One region of the Candidatus Enterococcus lemimoniae genome, then DNA from elsewhere that is predicted to be linked to it. Evidence: predicted binding sites of a transcription regulator. Region 1 holds the regulator's gene; the other holds the start of a gene.
What was found. Region 1 encodes LexA, which represses DNA repair genes until DNA is damaged. Its sites were predicted from a motif close to CNAACANNTGTTNG; they were not measured.
Positions count from the first base shown of each region.

Region 2: A5866_RS00400 (Y-family DNA polymerase) is a predicted target of LexA. The motif match lies at 9,194-9,207, and genes of this name have one in related genera.

Region 1 covers NZ_CP147248.1:511,731-524,156, forward strand. Annotated here, with positions in the region: gene A5866_RS02570 (shikimate kinase) at 1-448, shown strand, start outside; gene pheA (prephenate dehydratase) at 461-1,309, shown strand; gene A5866_RS02580 (LCP family protein) at 1,421-2,566, shown strand; gene A5866_RS02585 (DegV family protein) at 2,642-3,490, shown strand; gene A5866_RS02590 (hypothetical protein) at 3,748-3,936, shown strand; gene A5866_RS02595 (hypothetical protein) at 3,963-4,445, shown strand; gene A5866_RS02600 (hypothetical protein) at 4,615-4,893, shown strand; gene A5866_RS02605 (cation:proton antiporter) at 4,913-6,967, shown strand; gene A5866_RS02610 (ABC-F family ATP-binding cassette domain-containing protein) at 7,033-8,919, shown strand; gene A5866_RS02615 (thymidylate synthase) at 8,932-9,879, shown strand; gene A5866_RS02620 (dihydrofolate reductase) at 9,898-10,398, shown strand; gene lexA (transcriptional repressor LexA) at 10,552-11,172, opposite strand; gene A5866_RS02630 (DUF896 family protein) at 11,411-11,653, shown strand; gene tkt (transketolase) at 11,752-12,426, shown strand, end outside.
Region 2 covers NZ_CP147248.1:71,041-83,466, reverse strand. Annotated here, with positions in the region: gene A5866_RS00435 (CitMHS family transporter) at 141-1,484, shown strand; gene A5866_RS00430 (GntR family transcriptional regulator) at 1,641-2,345, shown strand; gene citG (triphosphoribosyl-dephospho-CoA synthase CitG) at 2,329-3,216, shown strand; gene A5866_RS00420 (response regulator transcription factor) at 3,297-4,025, opposite strand; gene A5866_RS00415 (sensor histidine kinase) at 4,138-5,988, shown strand; gene A5866_RS00410 (YdcF family protein) at 6,253-7,467, shown strand; gene A5866_RS00405 (hypothetical protein) at 7,519-7,860, opposite strand; gene A5866_RS00400 (Y-family DNA polymerase) at 7,857-9,155, opposite strand; gene A5866_RS00395 (DUF916 and DUF3324 domain-containing protein) at 9,644-10,720, opposite strand; gene A5866_RS00390 (WxL domain-containing protein) at 10,806-11,408, opposite strand; gene A5866_RS00385 (adhesive domain-containing protein) at 11,444-12,426, opposite strand, start outside.

The DNA of each region.
Region 1 (12,426 bases):
AAAACTGCTTTCAGAAAAAACGGGTATGGAACACATCGATTTTGATGATAAAATCGTTGAAGAAATAGGAATGACAATTCAAGAATATTTTGATTTACACGGTGAAGAAGCATTTAGAGAACGAGAAACGAATGTCTTAAAACGTTATCTTGATCATAATCAAGTTGTATCAACCGGTGGCGGCATTGTCATGAGACCAGAGAATCGAGAACTGTTGAAACAAATGGCACCTGTTATCTATTTACAAACAAAGCCAGAAGTGTTTATTCCGCGTTTAAAACACGATCATACCACTGTTAGACCTTTGGTTGTGTCAAAATCCCCAGAGGAAATTAGACAGGTTTTTGAACCACGTATCCCTTTTTATGAAGAGAGTGCTAGCTTAGTTGTTGCGACAGACGATCGAACACCTGAAGAGATTGTTCATGAAATTTTAGAAAATATATAGGTAGGTGAGTCAATGAAAGTTGGTTATTTAGGTCCAGAAGCTTCTTTTACTCATAATGCAACTAGAACAGCTTTTCCTAATGAAGAATTGGTTTCGTATCATTCGATTCCCGCTTGCATTAAGGGGGTTGAATTTGGAGAGGTCGATCTAGGCGTCGTGCCGATTGAAAATACGATTGAGGGCTCGGTTAATACCACAGTAGACTATCTATTTCATCAGACGACCATTCCGGTCGGAGCCGAAATCGTACTGCCGATCTATCAACAATTGATGGTATCTAAAAAGAATCAAGAGCGGTGGCTTGAAACAACGAAAATCATGTCACATCCGCAAGCTTTAGCGCAATCACAAGAATTTATTCGTACTTATTTTCCACTGGCTGAGCTTGAGGCAACACCATCCACTGCTTATGCAGCAAATTTTGTTGCAAGTCATCCAGACCAAAAAATCGCAGCAATTGCACCTAAATTGTCTGCTGAAACGTATGATCTTGAGATTGTTGGGAAAGATATTCAGGATGTAGAAATCAATCAAACACGATTTTGGGTTTTAGGCGCCGAAAAAATTGAGTTACCAATTCAATCAGAGCAACAGAAGCTGACAATAGCTTTGACGATGCCAAATAATATGCCAGGTGCACTGCAAAAAGCATTATCAGCATTTAGCTGGCGAGATATTGACTTGAGCAAAATCGAGTCACGTCCATTAAAAACAACATTGGGAGAATATTTCTTTTTAATTGATATCAACGTTCAAAAACCACAATTATTATTGGATAACGCTTTAGAAGAAATACGTTTAATGGGTGGAACTGTAAAAATATTCGGAAATTATGCGATTCATCCAATCAACGGGGTATAAAGATCTGAAAAGGTCTTTTTATTTTTTGTTAAATTTCAACTAACTAATAGGAATTTCTATTAAAATAAGGTATGCTTATAACTGTTGTTAATTGATAGTGAGGTGGAAATAATGAGTCGCGTGGATCGTTATAAACATATACATGATAAAGCAAAACCAATAGAAGAGAAAAATTCCTTTAATCCTAGAAAAGAAAAAAATCATTCTGAAGAACCTAGACAAAGCTATTATCGAGGACCAGAAACATTTCCTGACCAAGAGCCAACAGAGCATCAGGAACAGTATTTGGGGCAAGACTATTCAAATGGTCCTTCAAAACAGATACCCAAAAAAGAAAAAAAACCAAAAAAAATCAGAAAAAAGAGAAGATTTAGCTGGCCTAAAAGAATTGCATTATTCTTTGTCTTGCTAATTGTTTTAGCTGTTGGGTTCTTTTTTAAAGGCAAATCATATGCAGAAAATGATGCATCTTTACCTAAAGAAGCACTTGAAACGTTTAATGGTGTGAAAAGTGCAAATGGCGCCAACAATATTTTGATTTTGGGTAGTGATACAAGAGGAGAAGATGCTGGACGTGCGGATACTATAATGGTACTACAATTAGACGGACCATCTAAAAAGCCCAAATTGATTTCATTTATGCGAGATATATTCGTTGATATTCCAGGCTATGATGCAAATAAAATCAACGCTTCTTATGCTCTAGGCGGTGCGGATTTAGTTCGCCAAACATTAGCGGAAAATTTCAATATTCAATGTAGATATTATGCGAAAGTTGATTTTCAATCCTTTGAAAAAATTGTTGATTCGATGTTCCCAAGTGGAGTTAAAATCGATGCTGAAAAAGACTTGAATTTAGATGGTGTTGATATCGCCAAAGGGCAGCAAAGTATGGACGGGCATACACTTCTACAATATTCTCGTTTTAGAAAAGATGAGGAAGGCGATTTTGGTCGTGTTCGCCGTCAGCAACAAGTGATGTCAGCGGTTATGGGTCAATTAAAAAATCCTTTAGCATTACTTCGCACACCTGAATCTTTAGGACGTTTAGTTGGTTATATGTCTACAGACATCCCAACAACGTTTATGTTGAAAAACGGTCCTTCTTTGATGCTAAAAGGTGGAAGTGGGATTGAACGCCTAGCGGTTCCAGTAGAAGGTTCATGGAGTAACGATGAAAACTACTATGCTGGGAGTATTCTTCAAATTGATTTAGAAACGAATCAAAAGGCGGTTCAAGAATTTCTTGGGCAATAAGGATTTTATTTAAATATTAACTGATTTATGCTATATTTATACTAACGTGCAAAATTAGTGAAACGAGGTTACAAAATGAAAATTGCTGTTGTGACAGATAGTACAGCCTATTTACCCGAGCGAATTAAGAACTCTCCTAATCTGTTTATTATTCCCATTCCAGTTATTTTAGATGGTAAGATATATAACGAAGGTGTCGATATCGAAGCTGATGAATATTATGAGCTATTAAATAATAGTAACGAGTTTCCAACAACTTCTCAACCTGCATTAGGCGAAGTGATTGAACTCTACAAAGAAATTGCCGCTAAGGGATATGATACGATTATCAGTATTCATCTTTCTTCTGGGATTTCAGGTTTTGTGAATACCTTATTTTCACTAACAGATTCAATCAATGGTGTTACACTTTATCCTTATGACTCTAAAATTACAAGTGTGCCAATGGGGCATATGGTAGAAGCTGCTTTAGATTTGATCAAAGAAAATGCTAGTCTAGAAGATATTTTTGCTAAGCTAGACATCATTCGTGATAACACGTACGCTTATTTAATTGTTGAAGATTTGAACAATTTGGTACGTGGTGGTCGTTTAACGAATGGAGCAGCTCTGATTGCCGGTTTATTAAAAATCAAGCCGATTTTGACTTTTGAAGATGGTAAAATTGTCTTATTTGAAAAAATCCGTTCAACTAAAAAGGCCTTTGCTCGTGCAGAGGCAATTATCGGCAAACGGGACAAAGAAATTGGCCGACCCGTTAAATTATATGTGATTCATGCCAACAACTTGGCAGTTGCTGAAGAAGAAAAAGCAAAACTTCAAGTTAAGTATCCAAATGCAATTATTGAAATTGGTCATTTTAACCCTGTTATTGGGACTCATTTAGGTGAGAAAGCTATTGCACTTTGTATTTCAGCGCAATAAATAAATTATGCTAAAATAAGGATGAAGCAAAACTAATCTTTAGTTTTGCTTCATCCTTATTTCGATTTTTAAAAAGTTTTTTTGAGGTTAACCATCAACTATCAATGTGTTACTAAACGTATACTTCAACTAAAAAGAAATAGTATGCTACAATAATATAAAGAGAATTCTTTTTACTATAATCAATAAAAAATAACAATTCAATAGTCATTTTTCTTTAAAAGTAAGGTATACTTAAAGAAAAGGAGGGCGAGTGGATGAATCTAACAGAAGAACGTTTACAGAAAGAAAAAATGAAACAAGTTCAACTGCTCGCTGCATATTATCAAGTAGTTAATCGTTTGCCGCTTGGCGTTAAGCGCGATCAAATGATTCGTGATATATTAGCTTGTAAAGATAAAATAAAAAAAATCAATCAACAACTAACAGAGTTAAATAAAAGTTGAAATTCTATTTTTAAGAGGAGCGTATTTTGGGTATAGATTTTTTTACAGTATTACTCACAGTTTTTGTTGTGATCATGTATGTTTATTTAATCTTGGTTAGAAAAAGTATTTTGATCAAGAGTGTCAAAAGAAAACTTATCTATGGATTAGTGATTGGGGTAAGTCTATTTATCCTTATTAGTACGTTATTTATTGAACAATCGCTCGATCAAAGACTGCGTAGTTTCTTAGCAATGTTACTTGTTTTGAGTTTTTTACTAGATGCAAAAGGTCTTTCTGATGATCGACTCATTTTAGGACCGTTTGATAAAAATGGTGTGATGTATCGAGATGTAGAAAAAATGGCGTTATTGCTTAAGGAAAATGAAATTCGTTTGAATTATTTTAAAAATGGTCGTCGTGGCCCTATGATGAAATTTTCAATTCCATTAGAAGATCTATTGGCGTTTCTTTCTGGTCGTTTGAATGAAGAGGCTGAAATCAGTATTTTAGTTGAAGAAGACAAGTAGTAATCAACCACTTAAAGGAGAATTTAGATAGTTACTTTCTCTTTTGATTTCATTTTGAGAGTCAGAAATTACATTCATAAAGTTTTTCTAAAATAATAGTCAATTTTAGTAGGTATTTCTTAAACAATTTGCTATAATGTGCAGAGAAATTCTGAAAGGAAGTATTGTTGTGAATAAAGAAATAGAGCAACGAATTGCTGAATTACGTGAAAAATATAAAGAGTTGCCACCAGAGAAAAAAGCAGAGTGGGAACGGCATATAAAAAAGAGAAATTTTTTGAACTATAAAAAAATAGAATTGATTAAATCTGAGTTGCTCCGTTTAGAAGCTCGTCGTGCACAATTAGAACTATGTGATAAGGAAAAAGAGCTTGGATTAATAGAAAAGAAAATTACCTGTAAAAAAGAAAAATTATTACGGTATTTAGGGAAACAACTCAATCAGTAATGAATAAGGGGGATACGAGATGGAGTTTGTTTATTTAATTATTGTATTTGCTTTTGCGATCACATTTTCAAATGTCTTTAATCGAATCGTACCGATTATTCCATTACCGATCGTACAAATAATTGTAGGGGTTTTGATCGGCGTTACCTCTATTGGTCGAGAAATTGTATTTGAACCAGAAATATTTTTAGTGATGATCATTGCGCCATTATTGTTCCGAGAAGGTGAACGAAACGATACTGCGGCTACTATGAAAAACTTTAGTGTCATTTTATTTTTGGCTTTCATTGGTGTTTTGATTACGCTTGTGAGCGTAGGCTGGGCCTTGCATATGGTAATACCGGCTTTACCGATTGCCGCTTGTTTTGCATTAGGTGCAGCATTAGGACCTACAGATGCAGTTGCTGTAGGTTCTTTATCTGGAAAAATTCAGATTCCGCCTAAAGCGATGCATATTTTAGAAGGTGAAGGCCTAATCAATGATGCTTCTGGCGTTACAGCATTCCAATTTGCGTTAGCCGCTTTATTGACTGGGAGTTTTTCAGCTGCCGATGCAGGAATTACTTTAGTTGTCTCCAGTATTGGAGGCGCTTTTGTAGGTGCTGTCTTAGTGATGATCAAACGTCAAGTTGTTATGATTTTAGAAAAAGCTTCGGCAAGAGATGTTACAGGTTATTTACTGCTAGAACTATTGTTGCCTTTTTTAGCCTATATGGTAGCTGAATTATTTCATGTTTCTGGAATCATCGCAGCTGTTGTAGCAGGCGTTATGCAAGCAGCGAGTTTTAAAAAGGTCTCTTTGTTTGAAGCAGAGCTTTCTAGCGTCTCTGAAAGTACTTGGGGCACAATTACGTTTATGCTAAATGCCCTTGTTTTTCTATTTTTAGGAATTGAATTATCTCAAGTCTTTTCGCCGATTTGGAATAGTGAAACATATTCTAACAGCTTTTTGATGTTGGTTATTTTGATTTTAAGTGTTACGTTGTTTGTTGCTCGATTTTTCTCCATTTTTGTGATTTATAGTGTAAAAAATGGTTTGAAGAACGTTTGGCATTCGATGAATGAAATGCTGATTTTAACGTTTGGTGGTGTCAAAGGAACGGTTAGTTTGGCGACTATTTTTATTTTGCCTTTGACTTTAAATGGACAAGATTTTCCTGAACGATCGTTACTCTTATTTATCACGGCTTGTGTGATTTTAGTCACGTTAGTTGGAGGGATTCTTGTTTTACCATTTTTAACTGACTCAGATGAGATTGAAAATACAAACATGCAAGGCATAATGCTGTTGCAAGAGGTTATCGAAAAACTTAAAAAGATAAATCAAGAAGATCCACATGTTGAAATGAATGTTGTGATTGAAAATTATCAAGATCGCGTAAAAGAACTGTATACAGAGCAACTCCCATCAGATCAACGACAAGAAGTACAGGAGTTACGTGCATTGATTGTTTCGATTGAACGAGATGGTTTGGAGGAGAGCTTTCGCCAAAAAGAAATCGGAATCGAAGGTTATCGGTTATATGAACGTTTGATATCAAGAATGGAACGATCAATTGCCAGGCAGTTACTATCGATTATCGGTTTTTGGTTACTGTTTGTTCGCCAAATTATTGCGTTTTTTATTCATCCAAAGCATTTATTCGCTAAGAAAGATGAAGAAAATAGACGAGAATTTCAAAAAGAAGAACTAGAAAATGTTCGCCAAGTCTTTTTACAAAATACAGAAGTTATTTTGAAGAGTTTGGATAATCTAAATGGTGTTTACGATGAGGAAATCATTCGTTTCTTTATTGAAGGACGGCTACAATTGGCGCATAGGCTAGAAGATGGGACTTTTATTGATTCTTTTATTGTTCGCTCTCAATCTAACTATGTAAAAGAACTATTGATTGGCTATCAGGAAGAACGAAAAGTGATCGATGAATATGAGATCTCTGGAAAAATATCTTCTCTTGAAGCAAATGAATATCGGAAAAATGTCAATTTGCTAGAATCCTATTCGATCAACGATATTTCAAGTGCTGTTCCACTAAGGAAACTGACAAGAGAATTAAAAAAAGAAGCAGACTAAGAAAACTAGCTTCTTTTTTTTACATTTTTTTGATACAATAAGCAGGATGAAAAGGGCGTGAGCAGATGAATGAGTTAAAAGTAACTGAATTAACGAAAACATATGGAGAGAAAACATTATTTGATCACATTTCTTTCCATATTCATGATAAAGACCGGATTGGCTTGATCGGGACAAATGGCACTGGAAAAACTAGTTTGTTGAATATTCTTGCGGGTAAGGCTGGTGGAGATGGTGATGGTCAGGCGATCCAACAGCCAAATGACTATCAAGTCGGCTATCTTTCTCAAGATAAAGAGTTTGATCCAGAGCTATCCGTTGTAGAAGCCGTGTTCCAAGGAGAAACGCCAATTATTCAAGCAGTTAAAAACTATGAGTTGGCGCTACTTGCATTAGCGGAAGACGGACTAGATCCTACCGTTCAAAAACAATATGCTCAAGCAGAAGAACGCATGAATAAAGAAGATGCGTGGACAGCAGATACAGATGCTAAAATTATTTTACAAAAACTAGGGATTGAAACCTTGCACAAAAAAATAGGTGAGTTATCTGGTGGACAAAAGAAACGTGTCAGTCTTGCTCAAGTATTGATTGAATCACCTGATTTACTATTATTGGATGAACCAACCAACCATCTGGATTATGAAGCGATCAATTGGCTAGAAAGCTTTTTGAACGGTTACCGCGGAGCTATTTTGATGGTGACTCACGATCGTTACTTTTTAGATCGGGTCACAAATCGAATCTTCGAACTTTCTTTTGGAAAACTATACGAATACAAGGGGAATTACGAGGCGTATATCATTGCTAAGGCTGAACGTGAACGAGTTGGTGTTGAACAAGAAGAAAAAAGAAAACAACTCTACAAACAAGAACTGGAATGGATGCGAGCCGGTGTTAAAGCTCGAGGAACCAAACAACAAGCGCGGCAAGATCGTTTCCATGACCTAAAAGAAAATCTCCATCAAGTCAATCAAAAAGGTCAGCTAGAAATGGATATTGCAACCCAGAGATTAGGTAAAAAAGTCTTAGAAATTCAAAATGGTGACTATCAAATCGAACATAAAACAATTTTAAAAGAATTTGATTTGCTTATTCAAGCAAAAGATCGGATTGGGATTACTGGAAAAAATGGTGCTGGCAAATCAACATTATTAAATATCCTTGCTGGTCGTCTAGAGTTAGACGGTGGATTCTATTCAATTGGTGAAACAGTTAACTTGGCTTACTATACGCAACAAAATGAAGCGATGGACCCTAACCAACGCATGATTTCTTATTTACAAGAAGCGGCGGAACAAGTGCAACGGGGCGATGGAACAACCATCGGTGTGGCTGAATTATTGGAACGGTTTTTATTTCCTCGTTTCATGCATGGAACAGTTATTGGGAAACTATCTGGTGGTGAAAAACGTCGGCTGTATTTATTAAAACTTTTGATTGGTCAACCAAATGTGTTATTATTGGACGAGCCGACAAATGATTTAGATATTGATACCTTAACTCTTTTAGAGGATTATATTCAAACATTTAAAGGTGCTGTGATCGCTGTTTCTCATGACCGTTATTTTCTTGATAAAACAATGGATAAACTACTGGTTTTTCAAGGAGAAGGTCACATCACGACTTATTTTGGATCGATGAGCGACTATTTAGCGGTAAGTAAAGAGCCAGCGAAAAAAGTAACGAAGGCAGAAGTAAGACCGACTAGCGAAGTTGAAAAGAAAGCAAAAACAAAGTTAACTTACATGGAACAAAGAGAATGGGAAACAATTGAAACAGATATAGCACATCTTGAAGAGCAATCAGCTAAAATTACAGAAGAGATGAATCATCAAGGTGATGACTTTACGAAACTACAACAGCTTCAAACAGAATTGGCAAGAGTGGAAGAAGAGCTGGATGAAAAGATGGAACGCTGGGAATATTTGAGTGAATTTGCAGAAAACTAGGAGGCACAAACTATGGAAGAAGCATACTTAGCATTAGGCCGTAAAATTTTAGAGGAAGGTCATCTAAAAGAAGACCGGACTGGAACAGGGACGCGGAGTATTTTTGGGCATCAAATGCGTTTTGATTTATCTGAGGGATTTCCCTTATTAACGACTAAACGAGTGCCTTTCGGCTTGATCAAAAGCGAACTTTTATGGTTTTTGAATGGTGACACCAATATTCGTTACCTCTTACAACATAACAATCATATTTGGGATGAATGGGCATTTGAACGTTATGTAAAAAGTGATGATTACAAGGGTCCAGATATGACTGATTTTGGTCATCGTGTCCTAACAGACGAAGTATTTAAGCAAAATTACGAAATAGAACATAAAAAATTCTGTGAGGCGATTTTATCGGATGAGGTATTTGCTGCCAAACATGGTGAATTAGGCAACATTTATGGTGCGCAATGGCGCCATTGGGAGACCAAAGAGGGTGGATTTATCGATCAATTAAAAAATGTTATTACGATGATCAAAAAAACACCAGATTCAAGACGCTTGATCGTCTCGGCTTGGAATCCAGAAGATGTTCCTTCGATGGCGTTACCGCCATGTCATACGATGTTTCAATTTTATGTAAATGATGGAAAATTAAGTTGTCAATTATATCAACGTAGCGGGGATGTTTTTCTAGGTGTACCCTTCAACATTGCTAGTTATGCTTTGTTGACTCATTTGATTGCGCATGAAACAGGTTTAGAAGTAGGCGATTTTGTTCATACGATTGGCGATGCTCACTTGTATACTAACCACATCGAGCAAATGAATGAACAACTGGTTCGAGAAGTTCGAGCTTTCCCGACATTAAAATTAAATCAAGAAAAAAAATCGGTATTTGATTTTGAAATGGAAGATATTGTCATTGAAGGATATGAACCGCATCCTGCAATCAAGGCGCCAATTGCCGTTTAATTTGAAAGGAGTTCCCCGATGTTAGCAGCCATATGGGCACAAGATGAACAAGGAACGATTGGAAAGAAAAATCGCTTACCTTGGCATTTGCCAAATGATCTGAAGTTTTTTAAACAAATGACGGAAGATAACACTATTGTGATGGGTAGAAAGACTTTTGAGGGAATGGGTAGCCGCCCGTTACCAAATCGTCAAACAATTGTTTTAACCAGAGATAAAGGATACCAAGCAGAAGGAGTCACTGTATTTCATACTGTGGGAGAGGTGCTCGAATACGCAAGATCTTTTGCTGGAATTACGTTTATTTCAGGTGGTTCAGCGGTATATGAGGATTTTTTACCTTATTGTGATGTGTTGTATCGCACTGTTATTGATCATTCATTTGAAGGTGATACCAAATTTCCTGCTGTTGCTTGGGATGATTGGACATTGATCAACTTAAGTGAAGGGGAGCAAGATGAAAATAATCGTTATGCTTACCAATTTGAGACCTATCAGCGTAAAGTGACTGCAGAGTAAAATTATTTATGCTACTTATATAAAAGAAACAAATAGCCTGATACATAACTCTTCACGTTATGTATCAGGCTATTATTATCCGAATAAACGGTAGGTAGCAGCGATCTTTCTTATTTTTCAGAATTAGCCGCTTTTGTCCCAACCTCTTTGTTTCTAAATATGATTGCGATATAAACCAACAACTTTACCTAAGATACTGACATTATTTAAAATAATTGGATCCAAAGCATCATTTTCTGGCTGAAGACGAACATGATCCGTTTCTTTAAAGAAACGTTTACAGGTTGCTTCATCTTCATCAGTCATAGCGATAACGATATCACCGTTTGAGGCAGTACTTTGTTTGCGGACAATGACTTGATCACCATCTAATATCCCAGCATTGATCATACTTTCTCCTCGAATCGTCAGCATGAATAAAGCATTTTCTTCTGTTCTTAGATCAGGTGGAAGCGGGAAGAAGTCAGATGCTTCTTCAACTGCTAAAATAGGTTCACCAGCTGTAACAACACCAAGCATAGGGATCACAGTAGGTTTGACCCCAATTCTTTCTAGACCGTCCGCTGTTAACTCAATGGCTCTTGGCTTTGTAGGATCACGCAGGATCATCCCTTTTTTCTCTAAACGGGCTAAATGGCCATGGACAGTGGATGTCGAGGAAAGGTCAACTGCTTTTCCAATCTCTCTTACAGTTGGAGGGTAGCCTTTAAGTTCAACTTGTTCATATATATATTTTAGTACTTCGATTTGTCTTGTGTCTGTACGTTTCACCACAATCCGCACCTTCTTTCAATTTATATTTTTAGTGTACCATAGTTTTGTACAGGAATCAAACAAGCGTTCGTGTTTATGATAAACATGGATTTAGGTTATTTTTACTAAAAAGTAAGTAGGTTTTTCAATACTAATTTCTGTATCTAATAGTTTTTGTTTTCCTTTTTTATTAAGAATATAGTTGTATTTTTGGCGCTCATCTTATAAGATAGACATGGAAAGTAAAGGAGGCAAAAGCATGTTATCATCAGAAAAAATGAACCGTATCAACGAACTTGCCAAAAAAGCAAAAGAAAATGAGTTGACTGAAAAAGAAAAAGAAGAACAAAAAGTTCTTCGTCAAGAATATCTAGCTGCTTTCCGCGGCGGTATGCGTCACCATATCGAAGGCATGAAAGTCGTTGATCCTAAAGGAAACGACGTTACACCAGAGAAGTTAAAAGAGATCCAAAAGGCAAAAGGCCTGCATAATAGAAAATAATTTCAGTTTTTTTTACTAAAAGTAATTGCTTTCATAAACGAAATACGCTAAACTATAGTTAATAAAGGTAAAAAAAACCTAAATAGGAGATGATTTTTTTGTTTGACAACACTGATCAGTTAGGCGTCAACACGATTCGTACATTGAGTATTGAAGCGGTACAAAAAGCAAACTCAGGCCATCCTGGCTTACCAATGGGTGCTGCACCTATGGCATATGCACTTTGGACAAAACATTTGAAAGTTAACCCAAAAACTGCTAGAAATTGGGTAGATAGAGACCGCTTCATTCTTTCTGCAGGTCATGGTTCTGCAATGCTTTATAGCTTACTTCATTTAGCAGGATACAGTGTAACAATGGATGATTTGAAGAGTTTCCGTCAATGGGGTAGTAAAACTCCAGGGCATCCTGAAGTCCATCATACAGATGGTGTTGAAGCGACTACTGGTCCTTTAGGTCAAGGGATTGCAATGGCAGTTGGAATGGCGATGGCTGAAGCGCACACTGCTGCGACATATAATCGCGATAGTTTCCCTGTGATCGATCACTATACGTATGCTTTATGCGGCGATGGCGATTTGATGGAAGGTGTTTCTCAAGAAGCGAGCTCGATGGCTGGGCACATGAAATTGGGCAAACTGATCGTATTATACGATTCAAATGATATTTCTTTAGATGGGCCAACTTCAAAAGCCTTCACAGAAAATGTTGGAGCTCGTTATGAAGCATACGGTTGGCAACATATTTTAGTGAAAGATGGTAATGATTTAGAA
Region 2 (12,426 bases), 440 kb from region 1:
AGATTAAACTTAGCATTGTTAACGAAACAAGAAAGGGCTTTCTATTTTTACCTTACTGTTATTTTTCTACTGATCCAACACCACAAAAGAGACGCCCGATTGTTTCGGAAAACGAATTTAGTGTTGAAGGAGAGAAAAAAATGTTATTAACTGTTTTGTCCTATGTGATGATTATCGTCTTTATGTTCGTCATCATGAAAAAGAAAATGTCACCGTTTACAGCTTTAGTTTTGATTCCACTTATTTTTGCTCTGATTGCAATGTTTGCGGGTGTTTCTAAGAAAGGCTCTATCGGAGACTTTGTTATGGAAGGAATCAAAACAACATCCACTACTGGTATCATGTTATTGTTTGCCATTCTTTATTTTTCAATTATGTTGGATGCAGGGTTATTTGACCCAATCACGAAAAAAATGATTCATATCGCTAAAGGCGATCCCATGAAAGTATTGATTGCAACAGCTGTTGTTGCAGCCGCTGTATCTCTTAATGGAGATGGAACGACAACTACTTTGATTTGCTGTTCTGCTTTTATTCCTATCTATAAGAAACTTGATATGAAATTGATGAACTTAGCAGTCATTGTTATTTTACAAAATACAATCATGAACTTACTACCTTGGGGCGGACCAACTGCTCGTGCGATGAGTGTTTTGAATGTTGGTGCTGAAATTTTAGCCTATCTGATTCCTGGTATGATCATTGCATTACTGTATGTGATTTTCATCGTGGCACCTTCTATGGGGCGCAAAGAGCGTGCTCGCCTTGGAATTAAACAATTGACAGATGAAGAAATTGATGCAATGACCACTGTAACTGATGAAGAAACATTGTCCATCCGTCGACCAAAAATTTGGTTATTCAATGCGATTCTAACAATTGGTCTGATTGTATTATTAGTAACAGATTCATTTGTTGGTCTTGGTTTACCGCCGTTGTTCTTATTCTTGACAGGTACTGTAATTGCTTTAATGGTCAACTACCCTGTCTTAAAAGATCAATCAAAACGTATCGGTGCAAATGGCGGCGATGCTGTTCAAGTTGTCATCTTAGTTTTTGCAGCGGGTGTCTTCATGGGACTCTTCCAAGGAACTGGTATGGCAGATGCATTAGCTCAAAGTTTCACAAAAATTATTCCAAATCAATTAGCTGGTTTCTGGGGCTTAGTGATTGCCTTGATTTCAGCTCCTGGTACCTTCTTTATTTCAAATGATGGGTTCTACTTTGGGGTCTTACCTGTTTTAGCCGAAGCTGGACGTGCCTATGGTTTTACCGATATGCAAATGGCGTTAGCTTCTTTGATGGGTCAAGCCTTCCACTTATTAAGTCCACTGGTAGCCTTCATTTATCTATTACTACGTTTAACAGGTTTAGATATGGGACAATGGCAAAAAGAATCAGCAAAATGGGCGTTAGGAATTTTTATTATCTTTGTTGTAACGATCATTCTAACTGGTCATATGCCACTTTATATTCCGCAATAAAAAACTTAATCCTTGAAAATCGCATAATCTGTAAAATGGTTTATGCGATTTTCTGTTAAAAAGAAGATTTTCTTATATTTTTTATCTTATTCTTAGCAATACCAAATAGGAATATTTAGTTAGTTTCCTACTATTAGTCTGCAAAGGAGTAATCAGATGAGTACAATATCAGAAGCAGTTGGAAAAAATTTAGATTTAAGTCTTAATGAACCATTGAAAGAACTTGTGTATAAAGCGTTCAGAAAAACAATCATTCTAGGTGAAATCCCTGCTGGACAACGGATCAATGAAAAAGAGTTTTCTGAAGTAATGAATATCAGTCGCACACCGATCCGCTATGCACTTCAAAAATTAGTTGAGGAAGGACTGGTTGATCATGTTCGCGGTGTCGGCATCATCGTTCGAGGGATTTCACTTAACGATGCCAATGAGATTTATGCTATTAGAAAATCATTGGATGTTTTAGCTACGATCACAGCAATGAAGGAGATGACTTCTGCAGATTTTGAAGAGTTAAAATTCTTGTTAGAAGAAACTGAACGGTTAAACGAAGCAAATGAAATCGATCAAGTCTTACAAAAATTTTCTGATTTTAATGAATTGATTTATGAAAAAAGCAAGATGTTGCGCTTAAAATCGATCGTCATGAAATTACGTGAATACTTAGTCTATTTTCGAGATATTTCAATACGATCAAAAGATCGACGTGATAAAGCGCTGAATGAACATTGGTTGATTTACAAGTGTATGTTGAACCAAGAGGAAGAACAGTTAAAACAACTGATTAAGGAACATTTAGATTATTCGCAAACCTTTATTCTCAAAGAAATGGAAAAACATTTAAATGAAACAACTAAATAGAAATAAAACGCTAAATTTAATCGGTGAATTTGCTTTAGAAGCATTACTATATGAAGCAGCCCTTTATCCTAAACCTGGCTTAGTCGATCCTAAAAGTTGCGGTGCACATGCAGACATGAATTATTTTACTTTTATTGATAGTAGTACTGCACTGGCTCCCTTTTTAACAGAGTATGCTAATTTAGGATTCAACCATGAGGGAACACCTTTTGCCTTGTTTGAAAAAGTTCGTACACTTGGACAATTGGCTGAAGCTGCCATGTTAGCTAAAACAAAGGGTGTCAATACCCACAAAGGCGCAAATTTTTCTTTTGCCTTACTGTTAAGCGCAACAGGAAAAATAATTCAGGATCAAAAACTTGAGCTGCCTTTTACTGAAAAAGACACAGCAGCAATTTTTGACTATATAAAACAGATGACAAAAGGTTTGATTTCTAAAGATTTTGCCGGTTTAGCTCAAAAAAAACACTTAAGCTATGGAGAAAAACTTTATTTAGAACATGGTATTGTGGGGATTCGCGGTGAAGCAGAATTAGGTTATCCTGCACTTAAAAATAGTGCTCTTCCATTTTTAAGACAACATCATAACAGAGAACAACAGACCTTATTCTTACTCTTATTACTACATTTAATGGCAACAATTGAAGATTCTAATTTAATTAATCGAGGCGGTATTTCAGCTTGGCAAAATGTCCAAAAACAGGCGACTGAACTTTTACAAACTTTTTCCATAAATAGCTCTAAAAAAGAACTAGAAGACGCTTTGATTTTGTTCGATCAACAACTGATCAAAGAACATCTCAGTCCTGGTGGTTCAGCCGATTTAGTTGCGTTAAGCTTCTTTTTTGGTCGCTTAGAAGGTCTATTTTGAGTTTTACATAAAATAATACAAAAACAGGTGATGACCATTGATTGATCACCACCTGTTTTTATCACTATACTAACGATTAACTAAATGCTATTCCCTGCCTCTTTCCCTTCAGGATTAAACAGATAGCCAATCCCCCATACTGTCTGCAGATATTTCGGTTTTTTAGGGTCATCTTCAATTTTATTTCTTAAGTAGTTGATATATACCGTGATCAGATTCTTATCCATGTCACCGTCACTCCAAACACTGGCATAAATTTGTTCCTTACTAAATACTTGATAAGGATTTTCCATAAAAAATAAAATCATCATGATTTCTTTAGACGTCATGTTCACGATTTCACCATTCTTGCTAAATTGATACTGATTTTTATCGAATGAAAAGATGCCATCTCTCAACATCGTTTCTTCTCGATGTTGGCTTAATGTCAATAACTGCTCTGTTCGATTTAATGTACTGACGACTTGCGCTCGTAATACATCTGGCGCAAATGGTTTAGAAAGGTAGACATCTCCTCCGGACTCTAGACCACTGATGATATCTTGCTCGCTTTTTTTCCCACTAACGAAGATAATGGGTGTCAAAGGCTGACGTTCTCGGATCAATTGAGCTAAATGGTATCCGTCATTTTCATGTTCTAAACTGACATCTAAAAGAAATAATTGAAACTCTACTCGGTTCATGATATCCAACGTTTTTTCGATCGTATCACTTTGATAAACTAATAATCCCGTTGACTGAAGCGACTTCCAAATCAATCGACGAATTGCTGGATCATCATCTACCACTAAAATTTTTTCATTCCGCAACGTGCACACCTCATTATTCTTTTTTACATTATCTATACAATAGCTGAATTAACTTTAAATTTCAACATGAACTTGTTATGATATGAACAGACTTTTAAAAGGAGCTAGACCAATGAAACGAACAAACAGAATTGTAAACATCATGATCGCAGCGATGACTGTTTTTATCGTTGTATCCGTTTTCTTTGCAATTCAAGGATTTTCTATCATTCGTAAAACAACGACTGCTAGTAGTCAAGATTTTTTACTTCAGTCGACAGAGTATGTTGGGAAAGTGATCCAACTGTCCATGAAAAATCGCCACCAAGCGCTTAATTATCTAGCGATCGATGGAAATTTAAAAAATAGTAATGATCCGGCGACTTATCTAAAAAACAGTGCCTCTTCTCTAAACACTTTTTTTGAGTCACTAAACAATGAAACCGATGCTCTTTTTTACATCGAACCTGACGGTACTCCTCTCTATGCTTTTCATTGGAATGCTCAGGAGAAACAGGTAACCACCGCTGATATCCAAACAATTCGTCCCTTTATCAGCCATGATTTATCCCTAAAGCAGCTACTTGATAAACCCACTGCACAAAATGGTGATTCCTATTTTATCGATAAAAAGGCCTATGTCAATTTTTATCAAGAAATCCGTACCGCAGCTGGCACTATTGATGGCTATTTGATTTTACCGCTAAATCTAGAAGCATTTTATAAAAACTTCTTACAAGATTTTGAATTAGATTACAAAGGGTATCCCATGATCAAAGATCGCTCGATGACAGTTGTGATGCATCCGGTCGCCCAACAGGTTGGCTTAGATATTATTAATGGGCGAGAAAAATTGTATCCTGATTTTGATTATTCTGATTTAAAACGTCTCGAAAAATATCAGCTAAGCCATGATTCAGGAAAATTAACCTATAAATCTTATTGGTGGGATGAAGATACACCGACTGAGGTCTTAAAAATCAGTGCCTTTGAATGGATCGATGTAGGTCTCGCTCATTGGGTCGTTGCAATCAATGCTGATTATAATGAACGAAATGATGATATTATTAATTTTGTCATTGTGTTGTCCTTCCTTTTAGTTTTATTATTACTTTTAATTATCATTTGCTCGTTGTTTATTCATAATTTTAGAAAAAAAGAAACGATTGAAGCAGAAAACCGGCAGCTGATCGAAAAACAAAAACAACAAAAAATGCAGCATCAATTGGAATTAGAACTTTACCAACGAAATAAGATGGAAACAGTCGGTCTACTGACAACTTCGATCGTCCATGATATGAATAATTTCTTAACACCGATTATCGGCAACACTCAGTTGTTGTTGGAAGAACATGGAGAGGATCCTGTATTAAAAGCAGATTTAGAGGAAATTCTTCATTCTGCTCAAAAGGGAAAACAACTTTCATCCAATGTTCTACGCTTTTCAAAACCTCAAAAAAGCGTTCAAGAATGGATCGATATTTCAGCGGCTATTGGGGTTGCTACTCACTTGATTGGAGAAATCATCCCTAAAAAAGTACAATTGACTCTGTCTATCCAAGAAAATCTAGGGACGACAAAATTGGAAGAAACCGATTTACAGAATTTGATCTACAATTTGATTACCAATGCCTATCAAGCGACTAAAGAGAATATAACAAAACAGCAAGAAATTCACGTAACTGTTTCACCTGCTTCAAAAGAATTAACTGAACAGCTGAAAAAGACAAGTTATCAGATGAATCAGCTGAATCGTTTTGTTACCTTGGAAATTTCTGATAACGGTCCAGGGATTCCCACAGAATTACAAGAAAAAATATTTGAACCTTTCTTTACAACAAAATCTGCTGATGAAGGGACTGGTCTTGGTCTTTTCGCCGTTACCTCGATTGTTGCAAAATATGAATGGCATCTTTCATTAGTATCAGAAGAAGGCCAAGGAACTAGCTTTTTTATCACCTTTCCAGTTCGTTTTTCTGAATAAGTCTGAAATGGAGTGATGTGGGACAAAAGTAAAAAGCACTTTTGTTTAACACCCTAAATATGAATAAACGGTGGGAGCAGAAGCAACCCCTTCTTATTTCTCGGGGTTAAACACTCCTGTCCCAACCTCTTCTATTTTTTCATTCTAAGTCGGACTTATTCACTTATATCATAAGATATTTACATTAACTTAAGGTTTGTAGTTTTTTTTTCGCTTATTTTTCGTTATACTAATGTGAAATCATTTATTGAAGGAGTTCTATCTATGGGGAATTATTTTAGTATTATCATTGGGCTTATTTATCTTATTGGCGTTTTTATTATTCCGAAATGGCGGAAAAAAAAGGTAAACCAAAATTGGAAATTTTTTGAGTTGCTTTGGTTTTCACTTTGTTTTATTGTTTATGTCATTTTTTTAGAAATACAACTTCATACTTATTATTTTTTGATTCCATTAAGCTTTTTATTATTCTTCCTGTTCTGTTATTTCAAGGAAAAACGTAGATTAATCAATGGGTTATTCTTTAATTTGTTTTTAGTTGTCGGGATGACCTATTTGGGGGTTTTGCTTGTTAGAACACTGAACCCACTATTGATTATTTTAGCAGGGATCACAGGTGTCGTTTTGTTGTTACTGCTATTGATTGGACTTTATGCTTTACTCGCTTTCTTATATTGGAATGCGATTGTCGTTATGCGTAAAGAAGGCCATTCATTAGCGAATTTATTGACCTTGCTTTTAGCTATCGGCTTGACCGTTTTTCTGATTTTCAATTATTATTCAGCGCGAATTTTGCCGCAGTGGGCTTCACTATTATTTGGGATCTTACCCTTCATCATGTTTTATTTTTCAATCGTTTTCTATAATTTTTTAACGATTTCGATTATTTATCAATTTAATCAGCCAAAATATGAGCAGGATTTCATTATTGTTTTAGGTTCAGGTTTGATTGATGGCAAAACAGTACCACCACTTTTAGGCAAACGAATCGAAAAAGCGATTCAATTTTACCAAGCCCAGTCCAATGCTACTTTGAATCCACCCAAAATTTTGATGTCTGGTGGTAAAGGTGACGATGAGCATATCGCTGAAAGTATTGCGATGAAACAATATGCCATTGAAAAAGGGATTCCAGAAGAAGCTATTTTAGTTGAAACCAATTCTAAAAACACCTTGGAAAACATGCGCTTTTCAAAAGAAATCATGGAGCAAGATTTTGGGGGAACTGGTTTTCAAGCGATTTTCACAACGAACAATTTCCATCTATTTCGTGCCGGACTATTTGCCAAAATGGCCAATCTGAAGGCAGATGGGATTGGGGCTCGAACAGCTTTCTATTTTCTACCTAATGCCTTTTTAAGAGAATTTATTGCAATCGTAATGATGCATAAACGTCGTCATATGATCGTGTGTGGTCTGATTACACTAATGATGGTTCTATACGCATTAGTTGAATTCTTTTTTGTCACTAACCATTAAAACTGAAAATCCTCTAACTTTAGCACCTTATCTAAAGTTAGAGGGTTTTCTTTAATATAACTGGACATGACGTATTTCATCGTAGCCGATCTTATGTCCGCCTACATAGAGGCCCAATTCGTCATGACCTTGAATCAGGCCAATGATATCTGCTCCATAATTCCCTTCAGAGTCTAGTTCTTCTTTTTGAATCGTCACTTCAACCTGATTTTGAAAGGCCTGCGCTAACACTTCATCGATGTCTGACCAACTCATTTGTCGTTTCTTTTCGGCTGGCTGTCTTTTTTTTTCTCGTTCAATGAGTGCTGTATGTTCAGATAAATAGAAACCTGCCCATTTTTTCATTTTCCGATCTTGATATTGTTCAAAATAATAATCTCGTTCCTTGCTCATTGTAAGCCCTCCATTCCTCCTGCGTGCCCGCCAACTAGTGATGCTCTGGAAATTGCTGTACCGCCAGAGGAAATTGAACTTGCATGAACCAATGAAACATAGCCAAAGCGCTGTCGAATTTCGTCAATCAACTGGTCTAGTTTTCGTTCTTTTAGTTGCTCATCAGGCTCATGAAATAAATCTAATTGAATATAAGTATTATAGTTCAGTTTGGAATAGGTAATTCCAATATGTCGTACTTCTTCTCCATGCCAATGTTGTCTAAAAATAGTTAAACAGTATTCAATCAGTAGCCTGCTGCTGTTTGTTAAAGGTACTTTCATTTGTCTTGAAAAACCTGATCCACCCGACAAAGCTGATTTTGAAAAGCCCACAGATAAATGAACACATTCAGTCTGACAATGGGCTTTTCTAAGACGCGCTGCTACTTGTTCCGCCATCTCTCTAATCACAACTTCGATCTCATCTTGTCTCATATAATCGCGCATCAAAATCTGAGAATTGTTATAGGAACGTTCTTCTGGTATGTATTTTTCGGACAAACGACTTCGGTCGATACCATGGGCATGGGCATATAACTGTTCGCCAATAACCCCCAAATTCCTTTTGAGACTGTTTACATCTGCATGAGCCAAATCATACACAGATCGAATGCCTAAATTGTTTAAACGCTTGGCTAAACGGTGACCAATCCCCCACATATCCGTCATTGATTCAATACGCCAGACGTTTTCAGGAACGTCTTCATAGTGCCATTCAGCTAACCGTTCTTTGTTGCGCTTCGCTTCGATGTCCATCGCTAATTTAGCTAGTAAAGGATTATCGCCAATACCAACTGTGATTGCTAATCCTGTCTCTTTTTTTATCCGTTTCTGGATGATTTTAGCCATAGCTTTTGGTGTTTGACCGAACAATTTCCAACTAGCACTTACATCTAAAAAGGATTCATCGATCGAATAAATATGCAAATCTTCATTGGCAACATACTCTTTGTAGAGCTCATTGATTTTCATGTTTTCTTTGATATACTCATTCATCCGCGGTGGTACGATCATTAAATCTGGATGATTAGGCACATCGTATTTTCTTGTTACATTAGTGATTCCCAGCACTTCTTTTGCTTTTGGAGAAGACGCCAGAACAAGACCGCCAGTATTTTCAGCATGACTCATTACAACTAGCATTTTTTCTAGCGGGTCATATCCTCTAGCTACACATTCGACTGATGCATAAAAAGATTTTACATCAATACAAAAAAGCACTCTTCTAGGTTCTTTTTCATAATCAAATATCATCTCAATCCTCTCCTTATTCTATTTCACAATCAATTATACGAACGTATGTTCATTTTGTAAAGGGGAACAACTTTTTAAGTTTTGAAAATAGACAAAATTAAAAGAATAAGAGACCTCTCAGAACAAATTGGAATGGCAATAATTTTTTTGACAAAAATTATTGCCATTCCATCTTGTTGGATTTTACATGTATTCTAATTAAAGTAGACACTATTTATGCTAGACAAACGTAACACTTTAGGAAGATGGAAAATCATAAAATGCATTAGCCAATGAATATGGTATCGTCCTGTTTTCTGTCGCTCGGTGGGTGAAACAATATTCTGAAGTTAAAACCGATGACGTTACACTCCTTACGGCTCGTCAGATTAAACAACTTCATATATGATAATAAATTTAAATAAACATATTCTAATCCTCTACGTTTTTATTATTCCGATTTTAATCCATATAATTATAGTCACAGACTTTTATGAAAAGATGTTTGACTAAATTTTATTTTCATCATCCAAATGCTTCACATTTAAGCTCCTTTTTAGCCACAAAATATAGAATTGAATCAATACAAGTACTGTCAATATAATGACCACTACAATCAGCCAAGAAGGTACTTTATTCTTGACTTTATTGTCTTCAATCTCCTTATTGACGAGCTTTGCTTGATCTTTTGTGATATTAAATTCATTTTCAAATATCCATTTTTTACCATCTTGTAAAATCTGAGTATGGCTAGTATACTTTCCACTCTGCAACTGTCTCTTTATCAGTACAGGAAAATCCATGACCGAATTAGGTGCCATTTCCAGATGTTCTTTCTCTAATTCGATCAAGGGAGCCTTGTCTCCTTTTTTTCGGATGATCATTTTAAGCTCTATTTCCTTTGAAATAGCAGCATTTTTATTCCGAATCGAATGGATGACAGACATTTTCTTCCCCTGTTTAGATTTTGCTACTTTGACTGCATCCATCTCATAATCTGACACTATTGTGGTCTCGGTTTCATTCAAGACCACACCTACTACATAATGAAATCGCTGCTGAATAGTCACCTCTTTGTTCTTTACTTCATTTTCAGGTAGATTTTTGGTAAAACGTAATCCTCCTACTATCACACCGTCATATTGTTCTTTCGGCATTTTCAAATGAAAACGAGCAATTTTTGTTTCATACGGCTGTAATGAAATCGTTGTTTTAAGAACCTTGATCAATGATTCAAAAGGATAATTTAGTGTTTTGTCTTTGATGCCTTTGACCGTATAATCGATCATTCCTTCTTCTGTCGTCGACGCATTTATCGCATTTACAGAAACAGTGATTGGTTCTGCTTCTGGATTGACCAACTTAACCTGTAATTCTTGTTCTTCTTCTGGCTGCATTTTCAAATCAAAATAGGATTTATTGATGTCAACTTGATTCTCCGGTATAACTGCTTGCACATAAAAACTATTCGTTTCATTATTTTTGTCTTGTGCTGAAGCGTTTAAAGTCTGCAACAAACCAAATAAAAAAATAAGACCAAATAACCAGAATAACTTAATCGTTATTGATCTAGAACACCTATTCATCTAAATCACTCCTTTTAGTTAATCAGAAAAAAAGAGTGGAATAAAAATAGTTCTCATCCCACTCTCTATAGATCATACTTTATTTCTATGGTGCATCAGCTAATGTCCAGTCAATTGTAGAAGTATGCTTGCCAAGTGTTGCCATTGCAGCAGGTACATTGAGCGTAACTCCTTTGTTTTCGCTATCAGGCCAAGTAAAAGTCCAAGTCCCTGCCCCAGCACCTACTGCAGCTGTTGCAAACGGAGATGCAGTTGCTGCTCCACTCGTTAATTTAACTGTATTAACGGGTGTTGGTGCTTCAGCATCACTATTTGTTCCTGCCTGTGTATTTTTAAAATTCAAACTTGCATTTGGCAAAGAGGCTGTGGCCGCATTATCTTTAAAACCATTCAGTTTGCCACTCAACTTCCAACCAGCATTGGTTCCTCTAGCATCTGAAACAACAACATTAATCGCACTAGGGTTTGTTGGAATGTATGATGCATCATTTACTGAAATTGTTTGTGATGCGTAGCTGATTGAAGAGACAGCCTCTAAAGTTAAAGCACCTGGCGTAAATGTGACATCTAAATCGGTTGCCTTATTTATATCAGCAGCAGAAGCAGATTGTCCTAAAAATAATGTCCCTAACATAACTGACAATAATAAAGCAGTAGAGCTAGTCGTAACGAATTTTGAACTCTTCATTTTATGCACCCTCTCTTTTTTGGTAAATCTTCTATTTATTTGGCACCGACAGAAACAATAACTCGACCGCTAGCTGCTGCCTCAGTGCCAAGTGTTGCCGCTGTATTAAGTGTGATCGAAGTTCCTGCTGCTAATTGTCGACCGGAAATATCCAGTGAGAAGGTCCCATCTGCATTCACAAGTGTTTCTTCGTAAATACTTCCAGGGAATCTCACTCTAACTTTAAATTGAGTCCCCTCTGGAGGAGAAGTAATCTTCACAGATCCTTTGATCATTGTATCGCCAACGAAAATTGGGGATACAACAGGAGTTGGAACGATGTACCCTTCTAAAGATGGAATTCTACCAACTGCAAAAACTACATTGTCACTTTCTTTGCCTTTCAAAGATTGTGTATGCTCTGCAATAGTTACTAACCTTAGAGGATTGCCTTCTTTTAAGTTTTTATCTACTATAGGAATCGAAAAAGTTCCATCCTTTTCAAGTGCTACTTTTCTTACAGACCCGTCAGGAAATCGAACTTGCATAAACAAATTAGTCCCTACTGGAACATTCACTAATGGAATAGTTCCTGTAATAGCCTTACTTCCTTCATTTACCGTTTCAAACTGCGGTTTTGGCACTTGATAATTGTTTAGCGGATTGACAACCACTTGCTTGATTTCAGGTTCACTACTTTTCGTTCGCTTCCCATCACTTGCTTCGATTGTTATTTTTAATTGATCATTTCCTATTGGTTGGTATTTATCAAATAAAATTACAAAGGTTCCGCTTTGGCTGATTGTTCCAGTCAGATAGGCTCCATCTGGCAACTGAACTTTCACTTTAAATGTTACACCATCCGGCAATGGTTCAGTGAGCGTTACACTACCTTTAAGGCTTGTGGCCTCTTCAAGAATATCTTCAACAATTGGTTTTGCAATGGGATATTTAAGAAAGGGATCAGCAATGACTTGTTTAATTGTAGGTTCACTAACTTTAGAATAACTTCCAACTTGAGATTCGATTACTATTTTTA